Regions from separate parts of the Glutamicibacter sp. Je.9.36 genome, predicted to be linked through region 3. Evidence: riboswitches for the same ligand, from Rfam matches in the RefSeq annotation. Region 3 holds a riboswitch; each other region holds the start of a gene.
The links. A riboswitch is a leader RNA that binds a small molecule or an ion and turns the genes downstream of it on or off. The one in region 3 is predicted to bind thiamine pyrophosphate.
Positions count from the first base shown of each region.

Region 1: it holds a riboswitch for thiamine pyrophosphate, as region 3 does, so the genes downstream of both, thiO (glycine oxidase ThiO) here and thiM (hydroxyethylthiazole kinase) in region 3, are expected to answer to the same signal.
Region 2: it holds a riboswitch for thiamine pyrophosphate, as region 3 does, so the genes downstream of both, thiC (phosphomethylpyrimidine synthase ThiC) here and thiM (hydroxyethylthiazole kinase) in region 3, are expected to answer to the same signal.
Region 4: it holds a riboswitch for thiamine pyrophosphate, as region 3 does, so the genes downstream of both, AAZQ98_RS16865 (ECF transporter S component) here and thiM (hydroxyethylthiazole kinase) in region 3, are expected to answer to the same signal.

Region 1 is NZ_JBCPSN010000005.1:64,260-68,849, reverse strand. It holds gene AAZQ98_RS13025 (OsmC family protein) at 8-439, shown strand; gene AAZQ98_RS13020 (mechanosensitive ion channel) at 734-1,954, shown strand; gene AAZQ98_RS13015 (GNAT family N-acetyltransferase) at 2,038-3,066, opposite strand; TPP riboswitch at 3,077-3,181, shown strand; gene thiO (glycine oxidase ThiO) at 3,179-4,276, shown strand; gene thiS (sulfur carrier protein ThiS) at 4,303-4,548, shown strand; gene AAZQ98_RS13000 (thiazole synthase) at 4,551-4,590, shown strand, end outside.
Region 2 is NZ_JBCPSN010000005.1:224,558-229,147, forward strand. It holds gene AAZQ98_RS13855 (GTP pyrophosphokinase) at 1-599, shown strand, start outside; tRNA gene AAZQ98_RS13860 (tRNA-Met) at 682-758, opposite strand; tRNA gene AAZQ98_RS13865 (tRNA-Thr) at 806-877, opposite strand; tRNA gene AAZQ98_RS13870 (tRNA-Thr) at 1,412-1,483, shown strand; TPP riboswitch at 1,769-1,876, shown strand; gene thiC (phosphomethylpyrimidine synthase ThiC) at 1,873-3,615, shown strand; gene AAZQ98_RS13880 (DEAD/DEAH box helicase) at 3,708-4,590, opposite strand, start outside.
Region 3 is NZ_JBCPSN010000001.1:894,995-899,584, reverse strand. It holds gene AAZQ98_RS04205 (hypothetical protein) at 48-1,643, shown strand; gene AAZQ98_RS04200 (GntR family transcriptional regulator) at 1,640-2,008, shown strand; TPP riboswitch at 2,043-2,137, shown strand; gene thiM (hydroxyethylthiazole kinase) at 2,127-2,921, shown strand; gene thiE (thiamine phosphate synthase) at 2,914-3,555, shown strand; gene thiD (bifunctional hydroxymethylpyrimidine kinase/phosphomethylpyrimidine kinase) at 3,552-4,590, shown strand, end outside.
Region 4 is NZ_JBCPSN010000009.1:55,788-60,377, reverse strand. It holds gene AAZQ98_RS16885 (Na+/H+ antiporter subunit E) at 1-454, shown strand, start outside; gene AAZQ98_RS16880 (monovalent cation/H+ antiporter complex subunit F) at 456-722, shown strand; gene mnhG (monovalent cation/H(+) antiporter subunit G) at 722-1,126, shown strand; gene AAZQ98_RS16870 (DUF4235 domain-containing protein) at 1,182-1,433, opposite strand; TPP riboswitch at 1,509-1,631, shown strand; gene AAZQ98_RS16865 (ECF transporter S component) at 1,697-2,305, shown strand; gene AAZQ98_RS16860 (ATP-binding cassette domain-containing protein) at 2,302-4,590, shown strand, end outside.

The sequences.
Region 1 (4,590 bases), on a different contig from region 3:
TAGTTTCATGAGTGAAAATAGCCGTGAGATCCGTGAAGTCAGCATCGAACGCGTCGAGGCACGCAAGTACAAGGCCACCAGCCTCGAATCGGGAGCCAGCCTAGAATTCGGCCAGGGCGAAGGGTTGCTAACCCCGGTGGAGTTGCTGCTTGCTGCCATCGCAGGGTGTTCCGCAATTGATGTTGATGTGGCGACCACCAGGAGAAGCGAGCCTGAGAAATTCGAAGTCAAAGCGGGCGGCTACAAGGTCTCTGAGAACTCGGCGAGCCGGATGGAGGACATCCATCTTGGTTTCGATTTGAAGTTCCCCGATACCGAGGAAGGCCGCAAGGCAGCCAGCATGGTGGAGCGCATCGTCAAGCTTTCGCATGACAAATACTGCACCGTCTCCCGCACCGTTGAACTGGGTGCTTCCGTGCGGAGCGAAGTCATCAACTAGGTATCGGGACTTCCGGCAATTCCCGGATTGATAAAGGTCAATGGCTGAATCCGCAATAGCTTCCATGGCAATTCACGGGTTTGGACGCAACCGCGAACTTTCTAATATTGCGTGGATCAGTTGTCGGTAGGACCTTATTGTTCGGAATTCGTTGAATCCATTGGGATATAGTCAGCTTTTCGCAATTCGAGCTGTGAAAGTCCAATGATTCAAGCTGGGAGCATGGGTCTTTGCCCTAGTCAGCGGAGAACCTTCATCGTAGGGTCGGATTGTCCCTACGTTGAAGGAGCAGCAATGCAGTCTGAGAACGTTTTAGGCAATATCGACTGGGCGTCGATGCTACAAAAGGTTGGCATCGCGCTAATCATCCTCATCATTACGTGGCTAGTTGCACGCATAGTTCGTTGGGCTGCCGCCAAACTGGTGAACAGGGTGAAGTTCCTGCAAAAGCAGGGCAATGACGGAGAACAAATAGGCCAATCCCTGGGCAAGGTCGCGGGGTTGATTGTCTGGCTCTTCGGCCTCGTGGCAATCCTGCAGGTCTTCGCTCTATCCGAAGTGCTATCGCCGGTGCAAGGCCTGCTCGGCGGCGTCATGGCCTTCATCCCCAACCTCATCGGTGCGGGCTTCATCTTCTTCATTGGCTACGTCATCGCGAATATCGTTCGCCAGCTGCTGAGGACCGGTTTGGGAACTGTCGATTTTAGCGGACTGGTCCGCAAGGTCACCCCAGGCAACGAACCAGTAGATGAAGTTCAGTCTCGCGAATCCCAAGCGAAGATCGTTGACATCATTGCCAACATCGTCTTCGCCTTGATCCTGCTAGTCGTCGCAATATCAGCCCTGCAGGTTCTGGGCATCGCGGCAATTTCGGTACCTGCCCAGCAGATGCTGCAGCTGGTCTTCACCGCAATCCCGCAGGTCATCATGGCCTTGGCGCTCTTGGCCGTAGGTATCCTGATTGCCAAGTTCGTCGGCCAGCTACTTGAATCCACCCTCCACGGCGTGGGTACCGACACCGTTGTTGCCCAGTGGGGCGTAGTTCCCGAGGGCAAGAGCGCTTCGGGAATCATCGCTGGCATCGTCAAGATTGCTATCGTGCTGTTCTTCGGTGTGATGGCGGCCCAGATGCTGAACTTCCCAGCGATCACCAATATCCTCAATGAGATCCTGGCCTTGGGCGGCAAGATCCTCTTCGGCGCAGCAATTATCGCCGCAGGTTTCGTCATCGCCAACGTCATTGGCCGCTTCTTGGGTGACACTACTGCTTCGAAGATCATCCGCTACACGGCAATTGCGCTGTTCGTGGCGATGGGCCTGAAGTACATGGGTATCGCCGATTCGATCATCAACATGGCCTTCGGCGCAATCGTCATTGGCGCAGCATTGGCAGCGGCTCTGGCCTTTGGCCTCGGCGGTCGTGATGCTGCGGCCCGCACGCTGAAAAAGATGGAGGCCCAACAGGCCACCAACAGCCCGGACTCGACGCCACCGGCATCGAACCCAGGCATCTAACCACGCATCACAAAACCTGAGGGACAGATAAGAAGTCGCGGAATCCAAGACCGGATTCCGCGACTTTTTTGAGGCCCGCCAAGCTACTGCTGCGTGCCCCACGGCAAGGGCATGACCGCAGAGCCGCCATCGGTACGCAACCGTGCGTAGGTGTGCACATCGATGCGTTCTCCGGCAACCAGGAATTTGCCCCGCTCGACGCCTTCGTGCAGGAAGCCGTTGCTTTCTGCCACATGCTTCGACCCGGGATTATTTGCCCGCAAGCCCAGCTCCAAGCGGTACAGTCCCAGCTCGTCGAACAGGTAATCCACCAAGGTTGCCACGGCACGGGTGGCCAGCGACCGGCCCCGGTAATTCTGGTTCATCCAATACCAAACCCACGCGTTCCGATTGGCCGGGTCGACCGTACCGCACACCAGGCCCACCAGCCGATCCCGATATGCGACGGCCATCGCCTGCTGGCGTTCCCCGGCCTCCAGCAGTGCGCGCACATACGACTCAGCCTTTTGCGGGGAATCGGCGTCGCCTTGGCGCAACATGTCGGGGTTCGAGGAGAATGCCTCGAAGACCGCTTCGGCATCCGAAAGGCGCAGCCGGCGCACCGTGAATTCACCGTCGGCATGCACGGCTTCCTCCGGTCCTGCAGATGGCTGCGGATGAGCGGCGGCCGTGCCCTGGTGGAAGAGCAGCTGCCAGCGGCCCTGCTCATGGATCCACAGTGAACTGCGTTCGCTGGGGGAACCGGCGAGCAGCTTCCAGCGCAGCAGCACCAGCTGGTCTGAAAGCTGGAGAGCCACCGGGCTTTCGACTTTCAACGCCCCGGCATCCCGTGCCGGCTCCCGGGCCAGCTGGGCAATGATGGCCTCGCGATCATAGACTCGCCCGCTGGCTCCCACCTCGGCGAACCGAGGATGCAAGCGCCGCTGCAATTGCTCCTGGCTATGGCGTTGGCTGGATTCCAAGAGTTCTTGCTCCAACGAGATGATGGTGCTGGATAGCGCAGAACCTTGGGGAAGCACGATAGGGAAGTCATGGAATGCCATGTCAGCTAGTACATCACAGAAGATGACGGAACTGCGTTCAATGAAGTTCGACTTTATGAGCTGCATCATGCTTATAATCGCTGTAATCCGCGGGAGCCTGAATCGACCAGGCTGAGAGGGCACCGAGCCGACCGCTACACCTGATGCGGGTCATGCCGCCGTAGGAAGGAAGCGTGCCCTTGTGCATGTCAACATTGTTGGCGCCGGGATAATCGGCCTGGCCGTCGCGTTCGAGCTGGAATCACGCGCACACACGGTCACCCTCATCGATCCGGCACCCGGCCAAGGTGCAAGCTACGCGGCAGCAGGAATGCTGGCCCCGGCAGCTGAAACGGTCTGGGGCAATGGCCCGTTGCATCAGCTGCTTGCCGCCTCGAATGCCGCCTACCCGCAGTTCATCGAGCGCATCGAATCGGCCACCGGGCAACGCCCGGACTACTTGCAGAACTCCACGCTCGTTGTCGCCGCAGAGCCTGCGGACCGCGAAGTCCTGCACGAGCTGGCCGAACTGCAGATATCCCTCGGCCTGTCAGCGCAGAAGCTGCTGCCCAGCCAAGCCCGCAAGCTCGAACCAGCCTTGGCCGCCAATATTGCTGGCGCGGTCCTGTGCCAAGATGACCACCAGGTCGACCCTCGATCCATCGTCAAGATCCTGTTGGAGCATCTGCGTCCGCACCTGGTCGAGGAATGGGCGCAGGCACTGGTGACCGACGGGAAGCGGACCACCGCTGTGCGCACCGCATCAGGCCGAATCCTCGAAGCGGAGCAAACCATCGTGGCCACCGGTCTTGGAACCCTCGATGGCTTGAACGAACTTCCGCTGCGCCCGGTCTACGGGGACATCCTCCGGATCCAGGGACCAGCAGGCCCGCCGCTCATCACCCGCACCATCCGCGGCATCGTGCACCGGGAACAGGTGTATCTGGTGCCGAGAAGGGACAGCAGCCTCGTCCTTGGCGCCAGCGTCCGTGAAGACCGTCAACAAGCGGTGAACATTGGCGCGATGCACCTGCTGCTGGACAACGCGCGAAAGCTGGTCCCCGGCATCAGCGACTGCACGCTGAACGAGGCAACGGCCCGGGCACGTCCCGCCACGCCAGATGACCGGCCGCTGCTGGGACGCCTTGATCCAGGGCTGCTGCTCTGCACCGGGTACTCCCGGCACGGCGTGCTGCTGGCTCCGCTGGGCGCAACGCTCACTGTGGATCTCGCCCACGGCTGCCAATCCCACCCCTTGCACCAGGCTGTGGATCCCCACCGCTTTGCCAACGCAACCTAGACCGCTCACCGAACGGAGCAGCAACCATGACAAGCATCGGCATCAATTTCAATTCACGGCAACTGAACCTGGACGAAGGAACCACCCTTCGCGAATTCATCAGCACGCAAATCGGCAAGGAACTGGACGCCAACTCGGTGGCCGCTGACGGCAGCAAGCTCGGAGTTGCCGCCGCCGTCAATGGCGCTGTCGTTCCACGCAGCGCCTGGAATAGCTACCTGCTGGCCGACGGGCACAGCATTGAACTCGTTACCGCGGCCCAGGGAGGCTAGGCATGGAAACGCGCAACATCACCGAGCTGGACATCCACAGCG
Region 2 (4,590 bases), on a different contig from region 3:
TTGAGCACGTCACTTCCCGGGTGAAAACTCCGGAGAGCATCATGCGCAAGGTCTCCCGCCGGAACATCTCCCCGTCCCTGCCTGCCATTCGCGAGAACATCAGCGACATTGCCGGCGTGCGCATTACCTGCAGTTTCGTCAAGGACATCTACAAGGTTCTGAACACGCTAACCTCGCAGAATGACCTGAAGGTCCTGCAAATCAAGGACTACATCAAGAACCCGAAGCCCAACGGCTATAAAAGTGTCCATGCGATCGTGCAGATCCCGGTCTACTTGTCCGATGGCCCGGTCGATGTCGTGGTGGAGCTGCAGATCCGTACCATTGCCCAGGATTTCTGGGCAAGCCTGGAACATAAGATCTTCTACAAGTACGAGGGCGAAGTTCCGGAACATCTCGTGCAAGAGCTTGCCGACGCGGCGGCCATGGCGACGAAACTCGACATGCAGATGCAGCGCTTGCATACCGAAGTCCACGGCCATGATGCCAATCAGGCACCGAGCCATGAGTCGGATTTCGATACGACAGCGATCCAGGGGCTGCTGTCCCTGGCTCAGCAAGCCAAGGACGGGAACCAGGAGAAGGACTTGGAGCACTAGCCGTTCATGACCTCGAAGGGCAATGCTGCTTCGGGGCCGGAAACCAAAAAAGATCCTCGGCCGAAGCCGAGGATCTTTGATTTGGTAGCGGCGCCGGGACTCGATCCCGGGACCTCACGATTATGAGTCGTGCGCTCTAACCAGCTGAGCTACGCCGCCACAAGTGAGAAGCAATCCAGTAGAAGCCAAGAAAGCTTCTCACTCAGAGCCCCCTGCCGGAATCGATCCGGCGACCTCGTTCTTACCAAGAACGCGCTCTACCACTGAGCTAAGGGGGCAACGAGTAAATACTCTACACGGATTTCCCGGCAAAGAAAAATCGGCGGATCGCCTCGGAAGAGATCCGAAAAATTCTGCAAAATCACTAGTCAATGACCATTTACCCCCTCACTCACTACCCCCGGGGACGAAGGGTGGGACAAAAAGTGCCCTGGTGACGATGCTCACGGGAGTGCTCCTCGTGGTCAATCGCGGATTTGCCCGGGTGCGCAGGATAGAATCCCGCGGATTCTTCCCGGGGGCCAAGCGTCGAATTACCCCGCTTGGAACTTCGGAACACCTCCCCCTTTTCCCGCTCCAGAACCCCGGGTCGAGCGGCACTTGGGCAACGCCCGATCCACCCAGGCGCCCAGGCGCTGCTCCGGTGCCCGGCAGCTGGATCCCAGGCCGTGAACCGAGGTGCTGGAAACCGCCCGGAAGACAACAGCTCCTTGCCGCCCATTCCGGTCTTGAGTAGGAATATTGTGACCTCAGCAACAAATCCCCGACAGATTTTGCAAACCTCAAAAACCTGTGTAAAGTATTTACCTGTTGCCCCCTTAGCTCAGTGGTAGAGCGCGTTCTTGGTAAGAACGAGGTCGCCGGATCGATTCCGGCAGGGGGCTCGAAATAAGAGAGGCAATCTGGTTCCAGATTGCCTCTCTTTTCGTTTGCCCCCAGATGCCGTGAACTCACTGCGAGCGTGGCCCAGGCCGCACCCCAGGGCGCACCCCACCCTGCAGCACCGGCTATCGGCCGCGTCTTGCGCCCCCGGATTCCAGGTACCACCGGCAAGAGTCTCCGGCCAACGAAAAGCATCCTGGCCCGCAGCAGCCGGCCCTTCCCACTTCCTTGATGTCAGGCCCTGACCACTGGGTTTGCGTTTCTTCCTCGCAAGCGTGCTAAGTTGTTCGCGACCACACGGGTGCCCTGGCAAGGGCTGAGATCGGGCTATCGCCGTCCGCGACCGTTGAACCTGTCCGGGTAATGCCGGCGAAGGAAGTGAGTTTCCCCAGTGGAACAAATTGAACAGCACCCTGCCCACACCCTTGCCTACCGCGAATCTGCGGGAATTTCTGTTCCCGTCACGCAGATCCAATTGGCAGACTCCCCCAATGGAAAGCCCAACGAGCCGCTGGCGGTATATCGCACCAGCGGACCGGGAAGCGAGCCCACCCAAGGCCTGCAGCCCTTCCGCGAGCGGTGGATTCTGGAACGCGGGGACGTGGAAACCTATGCAGGCCGCGAACGCAACCTGCACGACGACGGGCGCTCAGCGGTCCGCCGCGGCACGGCCAGCGCGGAATGGGCCGGACGCTCAGCCCCGCCACTGCGGGCCGTTGGCGGAGCCCGCGTGACGCAAATGCACTATGCGCGTGCCGGGATCATCACCCCGGAAATGCGCTATGTGGCCCTGCGCGAGGAATGCGATGTCGAGCTGGTGCGCAGCGAGCTCGCGGCCGGACGAGCCATCATCCCGGCGAACATCAACCACCCGGAATCCGAGCCGATGATCATCGGCAAGGCGTTCCTGGTCAAGATCAACGCGAATATCGGCAACTCGGCGGTGACCAGCTCCATCGCAGAAGAAGTCTCCAAGCTCCAGTGGGCGGCCAAATGGGGCGCGGACACGGTAATGGACCTGTCCACCGGAGATGACATCCACACCACCCGCGAGTGGATCATCCGCAACTCCCCGGTCCCCATCGGCACCGTGCCGATCTACCAGGCGTTGGAGAAGGTCAATGGCGAAGCCAACGAACTGACCTGGGAGATCTTCCGCGACACCGTCATTGAGCAGTGCGAGCAGGGCGTGGACTACATGACCATCCACGCCGGGGTGCTGCTGCGCTACATCCCGCTGACCGCCAACCGGGTCACCGGCATGGTCTCGCGTGGCGGGTCCATCATGGCCGGCTGGTGTCTGGCGCACCACCAGGAGAATTTCCTCTACACCCACTTCGATCAGCTGTGCGAGATCTTCGCGCAGTACGACGTGGCCTTCTCGCTGGGCGACGGCCTGCGCCCGGGCTCCATCGCAGATGCGAATGACGCCGCCCAGTTCGCCGAGCTGGACACCCTGGCCGAGCTGACCAAGCGCGCCTGGAAATACGATGTGCAGGTGATGGTCGAAGGCCCGGGGCATATCCCGTTCCATCTGGTGCGCGAGAATGTGGAACGCCAGCAGCAGCTGTGCGACGGGGCGCCGTTCTATACCCTGGGCCCGCTGGTCACCGACATCGCCCCGGGCTACGACCACATCACCAGCGCCATTGGCGCCACGGAGATCGCACGGTACGGGACCGCGATGCTCTGCTACGTCACTCCCAAGGAGCATCTGGGACTGCCCAACCGGGATGATGTGAAGACCGGGGTGATCACCTACAAGATCGCTGCGCACGCCGCCGATCTTGCCAAGGGCCACCCGGGCGCCACAGCGCGGGATGATGCGCTGAGCAAGGCGCGCTTCGAGTTCCGCTGGAATGACCAGTTCGCGTTGTCCCTTGACCCGGTCACCGCACAGGAATTCCATGATGAGACCTTGCCGGCCGAGCCGGCCAAGACCGCCCACTTCTGCTCCATGTGCGGGCCGAAGTTCTGCTCCATGCGAATCTCCCAGGATATCCGCGACGAGTACGGCTCGGCCGAGGCGCAAGCCGCATTGGCCGGGATGGCGCAGAAAAGCAGGCAGTTCCTGGAAAGCGGCGGCACGGTCTATCTCGGGGACGGGATCCCGGTGGGAACTCCTGCTCCGTAAATAGCCTGCGGCGCACGAAAAACGCCCTTGGGGCAAGCTTTCGGCTTGCCCCAAAGGCGTTATTCAATGCTGTTCAGCTGCGTGCGACAGGCTTAGTAGTCGCGACGTCCACCGCTGCGGCCCGAGTCGCTGAAGCGATCCTTGCCGCCGCGTCCGCCGCCGCCGAAGCCGCCACGGCCGCCGCCGCGTCCGCCACCGAAACCGCCACGTCCGCCACTGCGTCCGCCGCCGAAGCCACCACCACGGCCGCCACGGAAGCCACCGCGGTCGCCTTCGTCGTCACGGCGCGGGCTGCGGCCATTGTCGAGCTCGAGCTCGATGGCTTCTCCGCCGATGCGGGTCTTGGACAGTGCACGCCACTGGTCCTTGCTCAGCTCTGCTGGCAACTCGACCAGGGTGTGGTCCGAACGGATCTCGATGCCGCCGATTTCCGAAGAATCGAAGCCGCCCTCGTTGGCCAGTGCGCCAACGATCGAGCCCGGCTGCACGCGGTTGCGTCGGCCTACGGCCAGACGGTACATGGCGTTGCCTTCGGCAGCGGTCTTGCGGGCACGTGGACCGCGATCGCCACGGTCACCGCGGTCGCTACGCTCGCCGCGCTCTGGGCGATCCATGCGTGCCTTCTTCGAAGGGGACATGACTGGTTCGGTCATCAGCAGCGGGCGGCCGCCCTGGGCCATCAGAGCCAGTGCAGCTGCGATTTCCAGCTGGTCCAGGTCTTCGTGCTCGGAAGCGAACTTCTCCACGATTTCGCGGAAGGTGGTCAGGTCCTGGCCGCTGATGGTCTTGTCGATGCGATCGGTGAACTTCTGGATACGACGGTCGTTGACCGAATCCAGCGAAGGCAGCTGCATCTGGGTCACCGGCTGGCGGGTAGCCTTCTCGATGGCACGCAGCAAGTACTTCTCGCGCGGGGTCATGAACAGGATCGCGTCGCCCGAGCGGCCGGCACGGCCGGTACGGCCAATGCGGTGC
Region 3 (4,590 bases):
CAATATGTATCAAATAGTTGATACATTGATTTCCAGGAGGCCACGACATGAATTCACTGGCAGCGCAGTTCGGCAATTTCGCCATAGCGGCGTTCATTATCTATTTCATCCTTCGTGCTTTCGGCCCAAACAAAGAAAAAGGTCTAGTCGAAGGCGCAAGGCAACATGCGCTGTGGTGTGCAATCATCGGGTATTTCGCCAGTAGCAACTCATTGTGGTTCAGTGATGCAATAGCAATTCCTTATGACGATCAAAGCGGACTGTCGCTTGCGCCAAGTGTCACCGTGGCAGCTACCCCTGCCCTTTGGATAGCCTTCATCTACGTCGCGAGCCAGTACACCTGGCCGCGTAAGCTCAAGCCCCAGCGCACGGCAACCTTGTCCCCACGGTCTTTAACTAGTCCACTGCCAAAGAAAATTCTCGTTGCCATGATGCTCGTCTTGGCTGCAGCATGCGTGACGGTCTATTCGGTACATGATGTGGGAGCGATCAGCCCCCAACCGGCGGTTGACTACGAAACTGCTGACTATTCGTATAGCAACCCAGCTCAGGATGGGCTACGCGCTTCCGCGGAAGTACTGCCGTATCTCTATTTGAGCTTTGGCTTCCTGATGGTATCCACCATTGTCGCTTCCATTGTGATTCTTCGACGCAAACCCTTGCCAGGGATCTCAGAACACAATAACCGGCTCTTGCGCACGACTTGGCTGAACCGGCTATATCGCACGGTCACCGTCTTGCTAGCTACACAAGCTGGGGAAGCCATTCACTACAAGGCGCGCTGGTTCCACGACGAATCAACAAAGTACATCGATGGCTCTGGGGCAGGCATCGACTACATGGACTCGATGTCCAGGATCGGCTCTACCTTGGATTGGGGCGCAAACTACGCGACGCTTGCGATTTCGGCGTTGATGCTGTTCTGGCGTCCTCCTATTAACTTCGAAAACCTTCGTACCACGACAGTCACCCCTTTCGTTCGAGCACGCACACAGCTACTCTCACTGCAATACTTCACCGCAGTCGTAACGCTCGTAGCGCTCTTTGCCGCGTGGTGGTTCTTGCCTGTCGTCGATGAAACCGAATGGCCTACCGGCGAGCGCGCCACCTGGAAGCTAGTACTCTTTGCCGGTGCTGCGATGCTGTACCTGGCAGTAAATGCCTTGTACTTGTGCTACATGAATTTGGTATCTCGACAGGTGTCCAACGCTCGTAGGCATTCGGCTTCCTTGCCCTTGTGGTCCTACATCGCCGCTGGCTTGCTTTTTGCCACCAGCGCCTATTTTCTGCTCGATCCGCCGCTGGACTATTTGTGGGGCTTTGTGCCTCCAGGCAAGACAGTGGTTGCGGGGTTGATCGTGCTGTTGCTGGCAACCCATCTTGGATTCGTCTGGTTCTCCCGCCGGGCAATTATTCCCTGGGCTGTCTCGTCGGCCGAAGAAATCTGGTACCGCAAGGTCCTGGAACTGCGTTCAATGCGTGTTATCACCAGTGCAGTGGTAGCCATGCTGCTCATTGGCTACGGATTCCCGGCCGGGCTGGGACTCTTTGCATTGCTCATCTTCGTTGTCCCAGCAGTCATTTTCCTAGAGCGCCCCGGTAGCGCCTTCGTGCGGGAACATCAGCCGGCAGCTACTTCATGAGCACGCAGATCAGTGTTGACCTCCAAGCAGCTACCCCGCCCTATGAGCAGATCCGCTCGCAGATTGCTTCATTGATCTCCCTGGGCGATCTGCCCTCGGGAAGCAAGCTGCCTACTGTGCGTGCGCTGGCCACGGACCTCGGCGTCGCTGCCGGGACAGTGGCGCGCGCCTACAAGGAGCTGGAAGCCGAAGAGCTGATCACCTCCCGGCGCCGGGCCGGCACAGTGGTCAACGAGCGGCCGCAGCCGGTGGACACCAGTGAAGATCTGCTGGCCGCCGTGGATCGCCTCTGGGCGCTGGCGGCCGCGCAGAAGGTGGATGCGGCCACGCTCAAGGCCTTGGTGGCGCGGCGCGAGCGTAAGTAACTTGTCCTCGGAACCGGTTGTGCGTACGCTCTATGGCAGTGACACGGGGTGTCGGATCAACCGACTGAGATAAGACCCGTAGAACCTGATCTAGTTCACGCTAGCGGAGGGATGTCGCATGGCTTTGCATGCAGTTGCCCAGAAATACCGGCAACAATCACCTTTGGTTTTTTGCCTGACCAATACCGTCGTATCCAATTTCACCGCCAATGTCCTGCTGGCATCCGGGGCTTCCCCGGCCATGACGGATCTGCCCGGAGAGGCCGGTCCATTCGCGCAGGCAGCTTCAGCCGTATTGGTGAATTTGGGAACTCCAAGCACTGAACAGCTGACCGCCATGGAAGAAGCTGTGCAGTCGGCGAGCGCTGCAGGCACCCCGTGGGTCCTGGATCCAGTGGCGGTGGGAGCGCTTCCGGTGCGCACGGAGTTTGCCCGGCGCATTGTCCGGCAACGCCCGACCCTGATTCGCGGCAACGCCTCGGAAATCCTGGCCCTGGCCGGCCGGCAATCTGCTTCGCGCGGTGTCGATGCCTTGGATGAGGTTTCTGCCGCCTTGGCGGCGGGACGCGAACTGGCCACGGAGCACGACTGCGTGGTGGCCATTTCCGGCCAGGCTGACGCCATCATCGACGCCACGCGTACCGTCTTGGTGCATACCAACGGAATTGGCTTGACCCGGATGACAGGTGGCGGCTGCGCCTTGGGCGCGGTCTGCGCCGGGATGGTTGCGGTCCACGATGACCCGTTCGAGGCCACCATCGCAGCCCACGGTTTCTATGGCCTGGCCGCGGAAAAGGCCTTGGCTGGCAGCTCCGGTCCGGGCAGCTTCGCAGTTGCCTTCCTTGATGCGCTGTCGGCTGCCGATCCCGGGGAACTGAAGACTTTGAAGTACGAGGAATTGAACCATGCATAATTACGGCGCTTATCTAGTAGCCAACACTGCCAGCTGCACCCCACGCAGCACCCTGGAAGTTATCGAGGGAGCCGTCGCCGGAGGGATCGGGTGGATCCAGCTGCGCGCCAAGGATGAAAGCGCCCGGGAATTCTTCGAGCTGGCCTGCGCGGCTGCCAAGCTCACCGAGGGCAAAGCCCAGTTGCTGATCAATGACCGCATTGACGTCTATCTCGCGGCACGGGCTGCTGGCGCAGCAGTGAACGGCATCCATATCGGGCAAAAAGATGTGCCGGTACAGCTGGCTCGCCAGATCATCGGCGAGGGCATCATCGGCTTGAGTGCTTCCAGCGATGAGCAATTGGCCCAGGCGAACAAGGACGCCTCGGTGATCGACTACCTCGGCGTAGGAGCCATCCGCGCCACTCCGACGAAAAAAGACCATCCTGTTCCCCTGGGACTGGACGGCTTTGCGCGAGCCGCCGCCTTGGCCAAGCTGCCCTGCGTAGCGATCGGCGCAATTACCCAAGACGATGCCGCCGCGATCCGCGCCGGCGGCGGCGCAGGCCTGGCCGTGGTCCGCGCCATCTGCAACGCCGAAGATCCGCAACTTGCCAGCGCGCAGCTGGTCGCAGCCTGGGAGGCCTCGAAATGAACATCCTATCCATCGCAGGCTCCGATCCTTCCGGCGGCGCCGGAATCCAAGCGGATCTGAAGGCCATTGCCGCCAACGGCGGCTACGGAATGTGCGTGATCACCGCTTTGACTGCACAAAACACCCATGGGGTGTCCGGAGTTCAGGCGATCAGCGGCGATTTCGTCCTCGCGCAGCTCGAAGCCGTGAGCACGGATATCCGCATCGATGCGATCAAGATCGGGATGCTGGCCAACGCCGAGGTGATCCGCGCAGTCACCAGCTGGCTGGAAACTGTTGACGCCCCCGTCGTGCTGGACCCGGTCATGGTGGCGACCAGCGGGGATCGCCTGCTCGACGACGAATCGGCCCTTGATTCGCTGCTGGATCGCGCCACGGTGATTACCCCGAACCTGCTGGAGCTGGCCAGCTTGCTGCGCGAGCCTGTGGCCCCTTCCTGGGACGAAGCCCTGCGCCAGGCCCAGCGGCTGGCTGCCAAGCACGACACGCTGGTGCTGGCCAAGGGCGGGCACCTGGCCGGGGCGGATTGCCCCGATGCCCTGGTGTCGGCGGGCGGGGTGCAGCTGGAGCTGCACGGACCGCGCCATGCCACCAGGAACACCCACGGCACCGGCTGCACCCTTTCCAGCACTCTGGCTACCCGCTTCGCTGCCACTGGAGATTGGATCTCCGCGTTGGAGCAATCCAAGTCCTATCTCTCCAAGGCCATCGCAGCGGCCGACCAATTGCAGGTGGGCAGCGGCCACGGCCCGGTCAACCACTTCATCGACTTCTTCGGCACGGCAGATCCCATGGGCGACTGGTGGCAGAAGATCCAGCCGATCCGCGAGGAAATCGACCAGCTGGATTTCATCACCCGTCTATCCGAGGGCACCTTGGACCGGGATGACTTCCACTACTACATCGCCCAGGATGCGCTGTATCTGCTGCGCTATGCCAAGGTGCTTTCGCTGGCCAGCTCGATGGCGCCGGATCTCGGTGCCCAGCGTTTCTGGTCGCGTGGCGCCAACGGCATCCTCGATGGCGAGCTGCAGC
Region 4 (4,590 bases), on a different contig from region 3:
GATCATCGCGCTGCTGATCGTGAACCTGTTCCCGCTGCCGCCGGTGGTCCTTTCGGGCCGGATCAATCCCTGGTACTGCCTGAAGCTGTTCACCTGGTTCCTCGGGCAGGTCTTCGCGGCCAGCGTCCATGTGGCCTGGCTGGCCCTGGTCCGCGGGAAGGGCACCCGCAGCGCGATCATTGCGGTCCCGCTGCGCACCGGCTCGGACCTGATCGTAATGACCGTGGGCCACGTGCTCACGCTGATCCCGGGCTCCTTCGTGATCGACGTGGACCGCAGCTCGTCGACGCTGTACCTGCACTACATCGATATCGAATCGCCTGCGGACGTGGAGAAGGCGCGCGCCGCCATCCGGGATATCGAACGCCGGCTGATCATGGCTATTGGCAGCCGCGACGAGTACGAAGCGATCAAGAGCGAATGCGGACCGAACTTTGATGCGAGGAAGGGGTAACATGCTGGATATCGTCATTTGGATCTGCGGCATCATGCTCGGGCTCGGTGCCGTCGCCTGCCTGGTCCGTGTTGCCAAGGGGCCGTCGATCCTTGACCGGGTGCTGGCCTTGGATGTGATGCTGCTGATCATCTCCGCCGCCCTGTGCCTGGAAATGGTGCTGCATAAGCACACCGACTACTTGCTGTTCGTCGTGGCCGCCTGCATGCTCGGCTTCATCGGCTCGGTGACCGTTTCGCGCTTCGTTTCGGATCAGAGGAACGCCTAATGGAACTCTTCCTCGATGTCCTCGTTGCCATTCTGCTGATTGTTGGCTGCCTGATGTCCTTGATCGCAGGCATCGGCTTGCTGACCTTCCCGGACATGCTCACCCGCATGCATGCAGCGACCAAACCGCAGGTGCTCGGCTTCCTGCTGATTTTCGCTGGGTTGGCCATTTACCTGCGCAGCTGGGCTGTGATCCCGGTGCTCGCACTGGCCTGGGGCATGCAGCTATTGACCGCACCGGTCTCGGCCCACATGATTGGCCGTTCCGGCTACCGGACCAAGCACGCTGCCAAGGAGATCCTGTTCTCCGATGAGCTCAGCCGCGTGGTCAACAAGGTCAATGGCACACCGCCGACCGGAACTACTCCGTTCTCCAAGGCCGAATCGCAGGACGAACAAGACTGAAAAAAGCGGGAGCCGCCCCTCTGGGCGGCTCCCGCTTTTGGCTCGAGGCCGAAGCTTACTTGGTGAACTTGGCAACAACCTTGTTGGCGCTGCGGTCAGCCACGGTCTGCAGGATAGCTGCCACCAGGGCCGAAACGACTGCGAAGCCCAAGGCACGGCGGAAAGAAGCTTCCGCTGCTTCCTCAGTGCCCTTGCGTGGTGCTTTGCTGCCGGTTGCCTTCAACCAAAGGAAATCAACCAGCTTGCCGCCGAGCATGCCAGCGCCAACGGTGATACCGGTAGTGGCAAGTTTCTGCACTTTATCCATTTTTTCCTCGCGATCAAGCTCTTGACATATCGTTCCTCTGCCCAGCATACCTGCGGTATGGTGGGGGAGCAGTAATTATTCCGACAGGGGAGCGTCAGACTTTTAAAAAAAGTCGCAAGACGCTGAGAGTGCGATAGATCGCAGACCCTCGAACCTGCCCCGGCTAGTACCGGCGAAGGAAGTCGAGCATCTCGGATGCGGATAGGCGCGGCAGTATGCCCTCATTCCGTCCATCTCCCCTCCTTTCCACAGGAGGACCAGCAATGAACGAAACAGTTTCGAAGCAGCGCACCGGCTGGCGTGTAGTTGATATCGTCGTCGCCTCGGTGATCGCCGTCGCTTCAGGGGTCATTTTCTGGGCGTGGAGTGCCGGCTATGGCCTGTTCTCTCTCGCCTTTGCGGCTTTCCCGCCAGCCACCGCGCTGCTCACCGGCATGTGGCTCTTCCCGGCGGTGCTCGGCGCACTGATCATCCGCAAGCCAGGCGCCGCAATCTACTGCGAGCTGCTGGCCGCCGTAGTTGAAGCGCTGCTCGGCTCGCACTACGGCTTGACCGTACTGATCTCCGGCCTGGTCCAGGGCCTGGGTGCAGAGCTGGTCTTCGCAGCATTCCGCTACCGCAAGTGGAACCTGGGCGTGGCGCTGCTGGCCGGCTTGTTCGCCGGCTTGTTCGCCGGCATTTCCGAGGCCTACATCCTGGCCTACTACGTTGAGTACACCGCCGGAATGAAGATCTTCCACGTGATCGCCACCGGCATTTCCGGCGTAGTCGTCGCAGGGCTGCTGTCCTGGTTGGCCACGCGTGGACTGGCGAAGACCGGTGCATTGAGCGCCCTGCCGAGCCGGCGCGCGCACCTGGAAAGCGCAAAATGAGTTCCTTTGCCAATTCCGGCGCAGCCTCGCTGACCCAGCGCGGCGCCGCCATCACCGCAACGGGGTTCGGCTGGCAGCACTCCGAGAGGCAGAACCCTGCCATCTCGGGACTGGACCTTGCGATCCACGCCGGTGAGAAGGTGCTGCTGGTCGGTCCATCGGGCGCCGGCAAGTCAACCTTGCTGCACGCGATGGCCGGGTTGCTGGAAGCGGATGAGGACGATCAGGTCGCTGGCCGGCTGCTCATCGACGGCAGCGATGCCTTCATCCGGAGCCACCCGGTGGGCTTGATGCAGCAAGACCCGGAAACCCAGGTAGTGCAAAGCAGGGTCGCCGATGATGTGGCCTTTGGCGCCGAGAACCTCGGAATGGATCCCGAACTGATCCGCCAGCGGATCCCCGAAGTGCTGGACGCTGTGGGTCTGGGGGCGCTGTCCTTCGAGCACCGCACCCAGCAACTTTCCGGCGGGCAGAAACAGCGGTTGGCCTTGGCCGGCATTCTGGCCATGGAACCAAGGGTCATGCTGCTCGATGAACCGACTGCCAATGTGGACCCGCAGAGCATTGAGCTCTTGCGCGATGCGGTGCTGAACGCCGCCCGGCTTTCCGGTGCCACGCTGGTCGTCGTGGAACACCGGATTGAAGCCTGGGCGCAGCATGTGGACCGGGTTATCGTGCTGCAGCCCGGTGGGGGAGTCGCGCACGATCTGGACCCGCAGCAGCTGTACACCGATGAAACGGTGCGCGAGGAGCTGGCTGCTGCCGGGCTGTGGATTCCAGGCTACTTCCCGCAGGTGGCCCGGGCAACGAACGGTGCCGGTGCCATGCTGCTGGAAGCGCAGCAGCTGGTATCCGCCCGCACCGCCACGGCACCGCGCACCCAAGCGGTGGACGTGAATGTGCAAGCGGGCACCGCGACGGTGATTCGCGGCGAGAATGGCGCTGGAAAGTCGACGCTGGCCTTGACCTTGGGCGGATTGCTCGTCCCGGCCGACGGCGAGTTGGCGGCCACCGCGCAACTGGCCGACGGTCTGGGCAATTCCCCGTTTGCCTGGAAGGCCGGTGCATTAATTGGGCGGATCGGTTCGGTGTTCCAGGAACCCGAACACCAATTCGTGACCCAGAGCGTTCGGGAAGAGCTGGCTTTCGCTCCCAGCCGCGCGCAGGCCAGCAGCGCCGATGCGCCGAAGTACGAGCCGGCCCAGGTCCAGGCGCGCGTCGACGCGTTGCTGGAACGCTTGGGCCTGGCGCATTTGGCTGACGCGAACCCGTTCACCCTCTCCGGCGGCGAGAAGCGGCGCTTGTCCGTGGCCACTGTTCTGGCCGCATCCCCCCAGGTGCTGATCCTCGACGAACCGACCTTCGGGCAGGATGCGAATACGTGGAGGGAACTGGCCGGGCTGCTGGTTGAGGAATTGCAGCAGGGCACCGCGATCATTGCCGTCACCCACGACGATCACTTTGCCTCGGTGCTCAAAGCAAGGGACCTGGTGCTCACTGCCGGCACCCCGGAAGCTGGTATCCCGCGCCAGGGGCCGGTGCTTGATGCGCCGGTAGGGCATAGCTGGTTGGCGAAGATCAATCCGCTGGCCAAGCTCGGTGCGGTGGCTGCGGCAACACTGCCGTTGATCACCACCTTGGATTGGGTTTCGGCGCTGGTGGTGATCGTGGCGACCGTGGTGTTCTTCCCGCTGGCAGGGCTGAGCCCGCTGAAATTCCTCAAGCGCGCGTGGCCACTGCTGATTGCCGGAATCCTTGCGGCGTGGGGCATCGCCTTGGTGGGCCAGGATAGCGGCATGGTCTACGCCCAATTCGGCGCCTTCAGCATCACCGAGGGATCGGTGGCCGGGGGCATTGCCACCGGACTGCGCGCTTTCGCGCTGGCCATCCCGTGCATCTTGCTGCTGGCCACCACGAATCCAAGCGATTTGGGCGGGGCGCTGTCGCAGCAGCTGAAGGTACCCCACCGGTTTGTGCTCGGGGCCTTGGCCGGCATGCGATTGCTCGGGTTGATGGTGGAAGAATTCACCACGCTCACGCTGGCCCGGCGCGCTCGCGGTGTCGGGAACTTCGGCACCGTGGGCCAACGCATCAAGGCAACCCTCGGCCAGGTGCTGGCCTTGCTGGTGCAAGCGATTCGCCGCGCCGGACGGTTGGCCACCACGATGGAGGCCAAGGGGTTCGGCACGGCCAAGCGCACATGGATTCGCACGGCCACCTTCACCTGGCGTGATGGCATGGTGCTGGCCACGGGGATCCTGTTTGGCACGGCCGCAATGGCTGCG